DNA from 2 places in the Streptomyces tirandamycinicus genome. Region 2 is predicted to be linked to the other one. Evidence: riboswitches for the same ligand, from Rfam matches in the RefSeq annotation. Region 2 holds a riboswitch; the other holds the start of a gene.
The links. Region 2 has a riboswitch for S-adenosylmethionine ahead of DDW44_RS04030 (aminotransferase class V-fold PLP-dependent enzyme). Riboswitches for the same ligand answer to the same signal wherever they lie in the genome.

Region 1: it holds a riboswitch for S-adenosylmethionine, as region 2 does, so the genes downstream of both, thrC (threonine synthase) here and DDW44_RS04030 (aminotransferase class V-fold PLP-dependent enzyme) in region 2, are expected to answer to the same signal.

The regions. Positions count from the first base shown of each region.
Region 1 is NZ_CP029188.1:3,124,169-3,130,868, reverse strand. Features, by position in the region: gene DDW44_RS13790 (DUF7927 domain-containing protein) at 1-546, opposite strand, end outside; gene DDW44_RS13785 (glucosyl-3-phosphoglycerate synthase) at 636-1,595, opposite strand; SAM riboswitch class I at 1,731-1,877, shown strand; gene thrC (threonine synthase) at 1,895-3,187, shown strand; gene DDW44_RS13775 (MoaD/ThiS family protein) at 3,184-3,459, shown strand; gene DDW44_RS13770 (cold-shock protein) at 3,900-4,103, shown strand; gene groL (chaperonin GroEL) at 4,744-6,366, shown strand; gene DDW44_RS13760 (ATP-binding SpoIIE family protein phosphatase) at 6,497-6,700, opposite strand, start outside.
Region 2 is NZ_CP029188.1:924,809-931,508, forward strand. Features, by position in the region: gene DDW44_RS04005 (C40 family peptidase) at 1-237, opposite strand, end outside; gene DDW44_RS04010 (NYN domain-containing protein) at 557-1,915, opposite strand; gene DDW44_RS04015 (hypothetical protein) at 1,959-2,201, opposite strand; gene DDW44_RS04020 (rhomboid family intramembrane serine protease) at 2,339-3,064, shown strand; gene DDW44_RS04025 (Lrp/AsnC family transcriptional regulator) at 3,061-3,342, shown strand; gene DDW44_RS04030 (aminotransferase class V-fold PLP-dependent enzyme) at 3,564-5,111, opposite strand; SAM riboswitch class IV at 5,392-5,509, opposite strand; gene trpD (anthranilate phosphoribosyltransferase) at 5,584-6,669, opposite strand.

The DNA of each region.
Region 1 (6,700 bases), 2.2 Mb from region 2:
GACCTCCTCGGCCACCGGCGCCGCCGTGCACCGGGCGTCCCGGGTGCCGGCCGCGCAGTTGGACCGCGGGGACTGGACCTCCAGGCCGCCGCCGAGCCGGCCGTCACCGCCGTCGCCGCCGTCCTCGCCGCCGACGGTGACCGAGTACGTGACGGTCGCCGACATGCCGGCCGGGATGGCACCCGTGTACGAGAGCACGGGTTCGTCGTACGCGACCCGGCCGCGGGTGGCCCGGGCGTTGCGGTCGTAGACGGCGTCGTCGAGGGTGCCACCGAGATCGTCGGTGAAGCGCACGTCGGGGAGGTCCCGCTCGCCGTTGTTGGTCGCCTTGATGGTGAAGGTGAGGGTGTCCCCGAGGGCGACCCTCGTCGCCGACGCCGACTTGGTGACCTCCAGATCGGGGGCCGGCGCCGTCAGGGCGGGAGCCGCCGGCGCGAAGCCCGTCGTGGCGGCCGCGGTACCCGCGGCGACCGCCAGGGCCCCGAGGAGCCGGGACCGATTGCCTCTGCTGCGTCCGCGGCCCCTCGTCCGGTCCAGTCCGGGCACGGCCCTGACCGGACGGGAGACCCGAGCGCCCTGTGATCTCACATTGCCCATAAGTCCGAAATGTAGGCAATCATCCCGGCTGGGCCGTGTTACGCCGCGCCCGTGTTGCGCCGTCCCGCCCGGGCCGCGTACTCGGCGACGTCCCCCATCGGTGGCCGCTCCTCCGTGTCCACCGCGTGCGTCCGCGGCACGAACCCGCCCTCGCCGCGCTCGAACTGGGTCAGCGCCGGGCGGACCAGGTGACCGCGCGAGAGGCGCAGCTGGGCGGTGCGGTAGATGGCCGCCGCCATCCGGCCCAGTGCCTGGCCGTCCTGGTGGCGGTGCACCCGTACGCCCACGTCCACCTGCGCCAGCGCGTCGAGTCCCACCGTGTGCAGCGCGTCCACCAGCAGGCCGAGCTCCACCCCGTAGCCGACCGGGAACGGCAGCCGCTCCAGGAGCGAGCGCCGCGCCGCGTACTCCCCGCCGAGGGGCTGGACGAATCCGGCGAGCTGCGGCCAGTGCAGATTGAGCAGCGGCCGCGCCACCAGTTCGGTCACCCTGCCGCCCTGGCCGGGCGCGCCGCCGAGCGGCCGGTCGTACATCGCCTTGACGAACTGCACCTCGGGGTCGGTCAGCAGCGGGCCGACGATCCCGGAGACGAAGTCGGCGGAGAACTCCCTCAGGTCGGCGTCCACGAAGCAGACGACGTCACCGGCGGTCGCCAGCAGGGAGCGCCACAGCACCTCGCCCTTGCCGGGCACGGCCGGGACGCGCGGGAGTATCGCGTCCCGGTGCACCACCCGGGCGCCGGCCCGGGCCGCCACCTCGGCGGTGCGGTCCGTCGACCCCGAGTCGACGACGACCAGCTCGTCGACGAGCGGCACCGCGCCGGTCATCAGTTCCCGCCGGATCACGGCGACGATCTCCCCGACCGTCGCCTCCTCGTTCAGCGCGGGGAGCACCACGCTGACCGTGGTGCCCTGCTTGGCGGACAGCAGCCGGCCCAGTGGGCGGTCCGCCACCGACCAGGACCGCCGGGCCAGCCAGCGCTCCACCTCTTCCAGCACGTGATCTCCATCTCGCGGATCGGACGACCGTCTCAAGCGTCCGGGGGTTCGGTTACAGTCTTGAACAACGCGGACCGCCGATGCATGTCGGGGTCACCGCGCGGACACCGTCGCCGCGCGGACACAATCGAATACCGCTCATCCAGAGGGGCAGAGGGACACGGCCCGTTGAAGCCCCGGCAACCCTCCAGCCGATCTCGCCGCGCGTCGCGGCCGAGGCTCACGGCTAGGGAAGGTGCCAATTCCGTCTCGCGGCGAGATGCGCCGCGGGGAAGATGAGGAGAAAGGGCCTCGCCTCCATGGCTGTGCAGACCGTCGCCACCACTTCCGATTCTGCCGACACCGTCGACCTGGGTCCCGCCTCCGGGCTCTCCTGCCGCGAGTGCGGTGAGCGTTTCGCCCTCGGTCCGATCTTCGCCTGTGAGGCGTGTTTCGGGCCGCTCGAGGTCGCGTACGACCTGCCGAGCGGCGATCCAGAGGAGCTGCGCAAGCGGATCGAGAGCGGTCCGGACAACATCTGGCGCTACGCGCCGCTGCTTCCCGTGCCCGCGGACGTGGCGGGCAAGCCGAACCTGAACCCGGGCTTCACCCAGCTCGTCCCGGCCGACAACCTCGCCCGTGAGCTCGGCGTCACCGGCGGACTCTGGGTCAAGGACGACTCCGGCAACCCGACCCACTCCTTCAAGGACCGGGTCGTCGCCCAGGCGATCGAGGCCGCCCGCGCCTTCGGCTTCACGACGCTCTCCTGCTCCTCCACGGGCAACCTGGCCGGCGCGGTCGGCGCCGCGGCCGCCCGTGCCGGTTTCCGCTCCTGCGTGTTCATCCCGCACGACCTGGAGCAGGGCAAGGTCGTGATGGCCGCCGTCTACGGCGGCGAGCTGGTCGGCATCGAGGGCAACTACGACGACGTCAACCGCTTCTGCTCCGAGCTCATCGGCGACCCGGCGGGCGAGGGGTGGGGCTTCGTCAACGTCAATCTCCGTCCGTACTACGCCGAGGGCTCCAAGACGCTGGCGTACGAGATCTGCGAGCAGCTCGGCTGGCGGCTGCCGGACCAGATCGTCATTCCCATCGCCTCCGGCTCCCAGCTCACCAAGATCGACAAGGGGCTCCAGGAGCTGATCAAGCTGGGCCTGGTGGAGGACCGGCCCTACCGGATCTTCGGCGCCCAGGCCGAGGGATGCTCCCCCGTGTCCGCCGCCTTCAAGGCCGGCCACGACGTGGTCAGGCCGCAGAAGCCGGACACCATCGCCAAGTCCCTGGCGATCGGCAACCCGGCGGACGGCCCCTATGTGCTGGACATCTGCCGGCGCACCGGCGGCGCCGTGGAGGACGTCACCGACGCGGAGATCGTGGACGCGATCAAGCTGCTGGCCCGCACCGAGGGCATCTTCACCGAGACCGCGGGCGGCACGACCCTCGGCGTGGCGAAGAAGCTGATCGAGGCCGGGGTGATCGACCCGGCCCTCACCACGGTGGTCGTCAACACGGGTGACGGCCTCAAGACCCTCGACGCGGTGGCCCCGACCACGGGTATGTCCGCAGTCATCCGCCCCAACCTGGACTCCTTCCGAGAGGCTGGCCTCGCATGAGCGTCAACGTCCGCATCCCCACCATCCTCCGCACCTACACCGCAGGGCAGGCCGAGGTCCCGGCCGAGGGAGCCACCCTCGCCGAGGTCATCGCCGACCTGGAGAAGAACCACACGGGCATCGCGGCCCGGGTCCTGGACGACCAGGGCCGGCTCCGCCGCTTCGTGAACGTGTACGTCAACGACGACGACGTGCGCTTCGAGCAGGGCCTGGAGACGGCGACGCCGGACGGCGCCGGTGTGTCGATCATCCCCGCGGTGGCCGGCGGCTGATCGCCACGCAGAGTCAGCAGAAGAGCCCCCTCCGCAAGCTCTGCGGAGGGGGCCTTTCTGCATGGTTGAGCGCGATAGAGTTGGGGAAGCCCCCTCCGCTGCGTGTGCCAGGCGCATATGAGAACGCCTTCGCGCACGACAAGAAACAGCCAAAGTATTCGAGCATTATGCGCAGTAAGTGCGCTTTGCCCGGCCCGACTTGCCCGGGAATGCCGGTACTTCTCCTGATTCGTCCTTTCGGTCCTGCCCGGAATTCTCGTCCGATTGACCTGTTGCAGACGGCAGTTGGACAGATACATTCAGCCGCGGTCGACGCGTTCCGGCGCACGCCCATGGGTCGTCCTGATGCCCCTCCGGGCACTGGGAAACCGCTGGGTGAGGTCTGACCCGGGTCCGCGAAGTGCGGTCCTGTGCAAGGGCCAGTAATAGGGGAGTTAGGCATGGCTCAGGGCACCGTCAAGTGGTTCAACGCGGAGAAGGGGTATGGCTTCATCGCGGTCGACGGTGGTGCGGATGTTTTCGTCCACTACAGCGCGATCCAGATGGACGGGTACCGCACCCTGGAGGAGGGGCAGCGAGTCGAGTTCGAGATCTCGCAGGGCCAGAAGGGGCCGCAGGCGGACATGGTCCGCGTAGCCGGCTGAGCGCCGACTGACTGCAGCAACGTGACGGAGGGTCCGTGCCAGGGGCGCGGACCCTCCGCCGTGCGATGGGGCCGCGCGCCGCCGCGCGGGGCGGAGCCGGGCGGGGCGGAGCCGGGCGGGGACGCGGGCGTACCGGCGTGCCCGTACCGGTGTGCGCGTACCGGCGCGTGCGGGTGGGCGCGGGGGGCGTCGCCCCGGCGAAGAGCACCCGGCGGCGCGCCGGGGGCGGCCGCGGTGCCCGGGCCGGAAGTGGACATAGCGGCGAGCCGGCGGCCTTCCCTGTCCGTGGGGGTGGACCCGCCGCCCGGGGTCGGAAGTGGGCATAGCGGCCCGGCGGCTTCCCGTGTCCGTGGGGGCGGATGCGGCGCCCCGTGCTCGGGGTGGACGCGCCGCGCGCCCCCCGCGGCTCACCTGGTGCGGTCCCCGGGCGGGAGCCCGAGTCGCGGTCGCGTCTTGCACTCGCCGGGTCCGAGTGCTAATCATTGGCGTTAGCACTCTACGAGTGAGAGTGACAACGAAGGACCGGGTCGGTGAGGTCCGCAGGCCGGGTGGGGCAAGGAACCACAAGGCACGCAGGCCGTCCGTCGCGGGCACCAGCGCGGTCCGGAGCATCCACCCCAGTCCGGGAGGACCACTTCACATGGCCAAGATCATCGCGTTCGACGAGGAGGCACGGCGCGGTCTCGAGCGCGGGATGAACCAGCTCGCCGACGCCGTCAAGGTCACCCTTGGCCCCAAGGGCCGGAACGTCGTCCTCGAGAAGAAGTGGGGCGCCCCCACGATCACCAACGATGGTGTCTCCATCGCCAAGGAGATCGAGCTCGAGGACCCGTACGAGAAGATCGGCGCCGAGCTGGTCAAGGAAGTCGCCAAGAAGACGGACGACGTCGCCGGTGACGGTACGACCACCGCGACCGTCCTCGCCCAGGCGCTGGTCCGCGAGGGCCTGCGCAACGTGGCCGCCGGCGCCAACCCGATGGCCCTGAAGCGCGGTATCGAGAAGGCCGTCGAGGCCGTCTCCGGTGCGCTGCTCGACCAGGCCAAGGAGGTCGAGACCAAGGAGCAGATCGCCTCCACCGCCTCCATCTCCGCCGCCGACACCCAGATCGGCGAGCTCATCGCCGAGGCGATGGACAAGGTCGGCAAGGAAGGCGTCATCACCGTCGAGGAGTCCCAGACCTTCGGTCTGGAGCTGGAGCTCACCGAGGGCATGCGCTTCGACAAGGGCTACATCTCGGCGTACTTCGCGACCGACATGGAGCGCATGGAGGCCGCCCTCGAGGACCCGTACATCCTCATCTTCAACGGCAAGGTCTCCTCGGTGAAGGACCTGCTCCCGCTGCTGGAGAAGGTCATGCAGTCGGGCAAGCCGCTGCTGATCATCGCCGAGGACGTCGAGGGCGAGGCCCTGTCGACCCTGGTCGTCAACAAGATCCGCGGCACCTTCAAGTCCGTCGCCGTCAAGGCCCCGGGCTTCGGCGACCGCCGCAAGGCCATGCTCGGCGACATCGCCATCCTCACCGGTGGCACGGTCGTCTCCGAGGAGGTCGGCCTCAAGCTCGAGAACGCGGGCCTGGACCTGCTGGGCCGCGCCCGCAAGGTCGTCATCACCAAGGACGAGACCACGATCGTCGACGGTGCCGGTGAGAGCGACCAGGTCCAGGGCCGGGTCAACCAGATCCGCGCCGAGATCGAGAACTCCGACTCGGACTACGACCGCGAGAAGCTCCAGGAGCGCCTCGCGAAGCTGGCCGGCGGCGTGGCCGTCATCAAGGCCGGTGCCGCGACCGAGGTTGAGCTCAAGGAGCGCAAGCACCGCATCGAGGACGCCGTCCGCAACGCGAAGGCCGCCGTCGAGGAGGGCATCGTCGCCGGTGGTGGCGTGGCCCTGCTCCAGGCCTCCCAGGTCTTCGAGAAGCTCGAGCTCGACGGTGACGAGGCCACCGGTGCCGCCGCTGTGAAGCTGGCCCTGGAAGCCCCGCTGAAGCAGATCGCCGTCAACGCCGGCCTCGAGGGCGGCGTCGTGGTGGAGAAGGTGCGCAACCTGACCCCGGGCCACGGTCTGAACGCCGCGACCGGCGAGTACGTCGACCTCGTCGCTGAGGGCATCATCGACCCGGCCAAGGTCACCCGTTCCGCGCTGCAGAACGCCGCGTCGATCGCCGCGCTCTTCCTCACCACCGAGGCCGTCATCGCCGACAAGCCGGAGAAGGCCGCCGCGGCCGCTCCGGGCGGCATGCCGGGCGGTGACATGGACTTCTGATCGACCCGAACGTCGATCGACCGTCCTGAACCGAGGGCGGCACCCCCACTCCCAGGGGGTGCCGCCCTCGGCCTTTGTGCATCCGGCCGCCTGGGTACGGGTCCGGTCCGGTCGGGTCCCGGTGCCGCCCTCAGGCCGGTCCCAGACGCAGCGTGAACCACGTCGTCTTGCCGTCGTCCGACGGCCGCACGCCCCAGCCGCCCGCCAGTGTCTCGACGAGGAGCAGTCCCCGCCCCGACTCGTCGTCGGCGGAGACCTGGCGGAGCCGGGGCGGATGGTGGCTGTGGTCGCTCACCTCGACGGTGAGCTCGGTGCTGTTGCGCCGCATCTGCAG
Region 2 (6,700 bases):
CGCGTCGATCTCCTTCTGAAGCTTGGTCTGCTGCTCCTTGGCCAGGCTGTGGTCCTCGGTGGCCTTCTCCGCCTCGTGGTAGAGGGCGTCGACCTTGGCCTTGACCTCGTCCTTGCTCGGCTTGGCCGGAGCGGCCTGGGCGGCCTGGGAGGTGAGGGCGACGGCCGCGGCGGCGGTCGCCGTGAGCACGGTCACACGGGTGCGGCTCGGCTGCTTGGGACGACGGTGGGACGCCACGAAGGCGAGCTCCTTCTTCCTCGAGCCGCCTGCCGGGCCGCGGGGTGGGTCCCCGGCTCCGCGCACACTCGGGTCCCCCGGCAAAGCAGGGCTGAACTGCGCGAAATCGGCGGTTCCTTCGCTGTCACCCCGGATGGGCGATCAACCGCGCGAAGGTTCGAGGCCTGACCCTAGTGACCTTCCTGTGATCACTTCAAATCCTCATCAGAAAAATCTGGCCCACGAAGCGCATTCTTTACACGCACCACACGGCCTGTAGCGGGGACTTGACGGTCCGTTCCGTGAAATCGGGCATTACGCCCAGGAGTTACGAGTCGCGCTAGACGCGCGAAAGCCGCTTCAGCAACATCGCGGACGCGACCGGCCTCGCACCCGCCTTCGCCACCCCGTCGGCGACTTCCCGGTCCGTCGACACCACCACGACGGGCCGGCCCGGCGGCTCCGCCCGGACCAGTTGGCGGATCAGCTCGTCCGCGGTCACACCGGGCTTGGAGAACAGCACCCGCACCCCGCGCGGGGGCGCCAGCAGCACGGGCGCGGCGAGCTCCGCGCCGTCGAAGACGCAGGTGATCTCGGCGCCGGTCTGCGCCGCCAGCATCGCGAGGCCGCCGAGCAGCCGCAGCCGCTGCTTCTCCAGCGGCATCGTCGGGTATCCGGTCTTCGTGACGTTGTAGCCGTCCACGAGCAGATGCACCTGGGGCAGCGCGAGCAGCTGGTCCAGCATGGCCGGGTCGGTCTCGGACAGCGCGCGCGCCGCGATGTCCTTGGGGGTCATCCGGCCGGGCTGCACCGCGTCGACGGTGTCGGCCGGGTGCAGGGAGGCGGGTGGCAGGGCCAGTTCGCGGCGCAGCCCGGAGGCCGCGTCCAGCACGGTGTCCAGCAGCAGCCGTACCCGCATGTCCTCGATCGACCGGCCCTCGCGGGCGGCCCTGCGGCTCGCCTCGACCGCGGACTCCGCCTCGGCGAGCCTGGCCCTGAGCCGGCGCGCCTCGCTCTCGGCCGCGGTCACCTGGGCGTGCGCCTCGGCTCTCGCCCCCTCGTTCTCGGCGTTGCCGCGGCGCACGGCCGCCTCGGCGCGCTTGATGTCGCTGTGGGCGCTGCGCAGCTTGCGGTGCAGCGCGTCCGACTCCTTGCGGACCGCGTCCAGCTCGGTGCGCAGCCGCTCGGTCTCGGCCTTGTGCTGCGCCTTCAGCCGGTCCAGTTCCTCGCGGAGCCGCTGCAGCTCCCGCCGGCTCTCCTCGTCCGCGCGCTCGGCGTCCGCGCGCTGGGCCTCCTCACCGGCGGCGGCCACCAGCTTGACCCAGCCCGCCGGACGCAGCACGAAGGCCGCCGCCGCCACGTCGACGGGGTCGGCGGCGGCGGGCGGTGTCCCCGACTCCAGGGCGTCCGCCAGCTCGGGCTGGGAATCGCGGAGCCGTTCGGCGATGCGCTGCCGGAAGACGGGGTCGCCCTCCAGGGCCGCGGCCATCGCGTTGCCCGCGTACTTCGCCCGCCGGGACGGGGTGAATCGGGCGTACTGCCGCAACTGGGCCGGGAGTTCGGTGACGGTCAGCCCGCCGAAGGCGTCCGAGACCAGTGCGACGACCCGTCGCCGCACGCCTTCCGGCAGCGGGCGGTCGAGCGCCTCGGCGGCGTCGCCGGCACCGGCCGGCCCGGCGCCGCTCTCGGGCTGCTCCACGATCGGTCACCCCACTGTCTTCCCGCGGGTCCGCTCGGCTCCCTCAGGAGCCGCCGCCCGGCCTGTCCACCAGTTCGATCTGGTCCACGGCGTTGCACCAGCGGCAGCGGACCGACTCGATGGTCTCACTCACCACCTCGCGTTCCTCCACCTTGGGCTCCCCCGCGAGATCCAGATGCACGTACTCGACGGCCCGGGAGGACCGGGTCACGTCGAAACGCGTCAGGTTGCCGCACAGGGTGCAGCGCCATCGTGTGGTGTCCGTCGGCATGGGTACCGTCGTCATCGAGCCGTCCTCGCTTCTCGTGCGTCTTCTCGTGCGTCTCCGCGTGCGTACTGCCCGTAACCCTACGACCTGACGGGTCCGCCGTGACACGGCGAGGCGGCCCGCCCGCTCCGGTCCCGGTGCGCCATGCTCTGGGCATGACCGATCGGTGGACGGCGGTACGGGGCCTGACGACCGGCCCGGTGGTGACCTACGGAGCGATCGGCCTGTGCTGCCTCCTGTTCCTCGTCGGTCCGGTGTCCGGACTCAACGCCTCCTACGGCACCGGAGGCACCCTGCTCACCGCCCAGACCGCCCACTTCGAGCGCTGGGGCGTGATCCCGAGCGAGCTGCTGCAGGGCTCCCCGCGCGCCCTGCTCACCCCGCTGACCGCGCTCTTCGTGCACGGCAGCTGGCTGCACCTGCTCGGCAACATGCTCTTCCTCCACGTCTTCGGCGCCATGGTCGAGGAACGCATGGGCCACCTGGAGTTCGCGCTCTTCTATCTGGGCTGCGGCTATCTGGCACTCCTCGCCTACGCGGCGGCCAACGCGGAGTCCGGCCACACCCTCGTCGGGGCGTCCGGAGCGATCTCGGGCGTGCTGGGCGCCTTTCTCTGCCTCTTCCCGAGGACGCGGGTGACAAGCCTCTATCCCTTCCTGTTCTTCCTGCCGCTGCGCTTCCCCGCCTGGATCGTGCTGGTCTTCTGGTTCGTGCTGCAGTGGCTGGCGGAGGCGCAGAGCTCGTCCTCGGGCCCCGGGGTGGCCTATCTGGCGCATCTGGTGGGCTTCGGGATCGGCTTCCTCTACGCGTGGGGCCGCTTCCGGCAGGCCGCTAGAGTGAAGGCCCAAGCAGCGGCCACCGAGGGAGAAGGACAGCCGTGATCACCGCGATCGTGCTCATCAAGACCAGCGTGGACCGCATCCCCGAGATCGCCGAGTCGATCGCCTCCCTGGACAGCGTCAGCGAGGTCTTCTCGGTCACCGGCACATACGACCTGATCGCGATGGTCCGGGTCGCGAAGCACGACGACCTGGCCGATGTGATCCCGGGCCGGATCAGCAAGATCCCGGGCGTCGAGGCGACCGACACGCATGTCGCGTTCCGTACGTACTCCCAGCACGACCTGGAGGCGGCGTTCGCGATCGGGCTCGACGCGTAGGCCGGAGGCGGCCCGGACGCCGAGGGGGCCGGGCGCCGAACGGACCGGACGCCGAACGGGCCGCGGCGCGGCCCGGCCCACAGCGCCCCCGGCCGGTCGAGCGGCCGGTGGGCCCGGCCCCGTGGACGGCCCACCCGGGCCTCCCGAGCTCCCGGCCACCCGCCGGTGGGCCCGTCAGGCCGGAGGACCGGGCGCCCCCGCGCGCCGCCGCCCCGCGCCGCTCACACGGCGGGCACGCAGCGCCCGTCCTCGGTGCGGTAGCTCCACCGCGCACCGTCGCGCACCAGCTCCTTGACCGCGCGCACGAACCGCTCCACGTGCTCGTCCGGCGTACCGGCACCGAAGCTGACCCGGATCGCGTTCAGCGGCCTCCCGGCGCCTTCCGCCGCGGGCGCCGCCGCCTCACCGCGCTCGCCCGGCACGGCCTCCGGGGCACCGCACTCGCCGGGCTGCCCCGGGTCGCCGCCCAGCAGCGTCCGCACCAGCGGGTGGGCGCAGAAGAGCCCGTCGCGCACCCCGATGCCGTACTCGGCCGACAGCGCGGCGGCGAGGTGCGAGCTGTTCCAGCCGTCCACGACGAAGGAGACGACGCCGACCCGGCCGGCGGTCCCCGCGGCGGCACGCGCGCGAGTGTCGCCTTCCGAGCGCGCGGGGGTGTCGCCGCCGAACAGCGACAGCACCCTGACCCCGGGCACCTCGGCGAGCCCGGTGAGGACCTTCTCGACGAGGTGCCGCTCACGGTCGACGAGGGCGTCGAACCCGGCCTCCGTCAGCGCCCTGCAGGCGGAGGCGATCGCGTAGACGCCGATGACGTTCGGCGAGCCGGCCTCGTGGCGGGCGGCGCTGGTGTGCCACTCGACGTCCACACCGCCGTCGGCGCGGCGTGCGACCGTCCGCGAGGCACCGCCGCCCGCGAGGTACGGCTCGGCGTCCCGCAGCCAGTCCGTCCGCCCGGCGAGCACCCCCGACCCGAACGGCGCGTACAGCTTGTGCCCGGAGAAGGCGACCCAGTCGACATCCAGGTCCCGGACGGAGACGGGGTGGTGCGGGACGAGCTGGGCGGCATCCAGCACGATCCGCGCACCGTGGGCGTGGGACGCGGCCGCCAGCTCCCGTACCGGCCACAGCTCGCCGGTCACGTTGGACGCGCCGGTCACACAGACCAGGGCGGGGACGCTGAGGTCCCGGCCGGCGAGCGCCGACTCCAGCGTCCGGACCGCCTGCTGCGGGGTGCGCGGGGCGTCCAGGTACGTCACGCGCGCGTTCGTCCAGGGCAGCAGGGAGGCGTGGTGCTCGGTCTCGAAGACGAAGACCTCGCAGCCGTCGGGGAGCGCGCCGGCCAGCAGGTTCAGCGAGTCGGTCGTCGACCGGGTGAACACGACCTGGTCGTCCTCGCGGCAGTCCAGGAACGCGTGGACGGTGGCCCTGCTGCTCTCGAACAGGTCGGTGGACAGCTGCGAGAGGTACCCGGCACCGCGGTGGACGCTGCCGTAGTACGGGGCGTACGCGGCGACGTCGTCCCACACCCGCTGCAGGGCCGGGGCGCTGGCCGCGTAGTCGAGTGCGGCGTAGGTGACTTCACCGCCGGTCACGAGCGGGACGGTGACGTCCCGGCCGAGGACCGGCAGCGGGGCGCCGCGGCGCGGCACCTCGGCGGCGGCGGTCGGCGCCGCCGACGACGTGCCGGAGGCAGGGGCAGGGGCCGAGGTGAACGTGGCGGTGGCGGTGGCGGTGGCGGCGATCTCGGTGGTGTGGAGGCGCACGGACATGGCGGTGTCTCCCGGCGAGTAGGGGCGAGCTGGCGTGGGGAACCCGCACGGCGCGACGGCGGCACGGGGCGGCCGCTCCGCGTACGGGTGTTGCCTCGACGCACGCCCGGGCGGCGTGCGGAGGGGGAAGGGCCGACGGCCCGGGGCCGTGTCCGCGGCGTCCCGCCCGCCCTACGGGCCGGCGGCGCTCACGGACGTGGCCTAACGCATTCGCTTGCTCACGAGACAGCTCCCTCGAGGACCAGGACCCCAGGGATGCGACATTCACCGATGTCCGCGGGGTCCGCGCTTGCCGCAGACCTCGCTGCCTGCGGCCTGGTCTTCACCCGGGGCACCCCGCCACGGACGGAGGGTTGCCGGACAGCGGGCCGGGGCCGTAGTCGCTGTCACTCATGACCTTGGGAAGCATCCTGCCACAGGTGCCGCGGCGCGCAAGGCGCGGTCCGCCATCCGGACCGCGCCCCGCCGCACGTCACGCGTGGCTCGCCGCCACCCACCGGTCCAGCGCACGCCTGGCCGCGCCCGAGTCGATGGACTCCGCGGCCCGCGCCATGCCGGCCCGCAACTGCTCGACGAGATCGCCCTCGCCGTTCCCGAGCGCGGCCAGCGCCGCCGCCGAGTTCAGCAGGACCGCGTCCCGTACCGGCCCGCCCTCCCCGGCGAGCAGCCGGCGGGCGACATCGGCGTTGTACGAGGCGTCCGCGCCGCGCAGCGCCTCGACCGGGACCAGTTCGACGCCCACGTCCCGGGGGTCGAAGGACTCCTCGCGCACGGCGCCGTCCCGGACGACCCACACCCGCGAGGTCGCCGTCGTGGTGAGCTCGTCCAGGCCGTCGTCGCCGCGGAAGACCAGCGCGCTGGAGCCGCGCGCGGCGAGCACACCGGCCATGATCGGGGCCATCCGGGCGTCCGCGACACCCGTGGCCTGGGCCCTCACCCGGGCCGGGTTGGTCAGCGGCCCGAGGAAGTTGAACGTGGTGCGGATGCCGAGCTCCTTGCGGGCCGCCGCGACGTGCCGCAGCGCCGGGTGGAACTTCACCGCGAAGCAGAAGGTGATCCCCGCCTCGCCGGCGACCGCCGCGACCCGCTCCGGCGTCAGCTCCAGATTGACGCCGAGCTTCTCCAGGACGTCCGACGCCCCGCTCGCGCTCGACGCGGCCCGGTTGCCGTGCTTGACCACCTTCGCGCCGGTGCCGGCCACGACGATCGCGGACATGGTGGAGATGTTCACGGTCCTGGCGCCGTCGCCGCCCGTGCCCACGATGTCGACGGTCTCCCCGGGCACCTCGATCGTCCGGGCGTGCTCGTACATCGTCCGCACGAGCCCGGAGATCTCCTCGACGGTCTCGCCCTTGGCGCGCAGCGCCACCGCGAACCCGGCGATCTGCGCGTCGGTCGCCTCGCCGCGCAGGATCCGGTCCATGGCCCAGGCGGTCGCCTCCGCGCTCTGGTCGCGCCCGTACAGCAGGGAGTCCAGAACCACGGGCCAGGAGAGGCCCGCCGCGGTGGATCGCGCTTCGCCGGGGGCACCCCCGTCTGCGGGGGTCACAGCGCTCATGGTCCCTCCTGGGTCCGGTGCGGATGGGAAT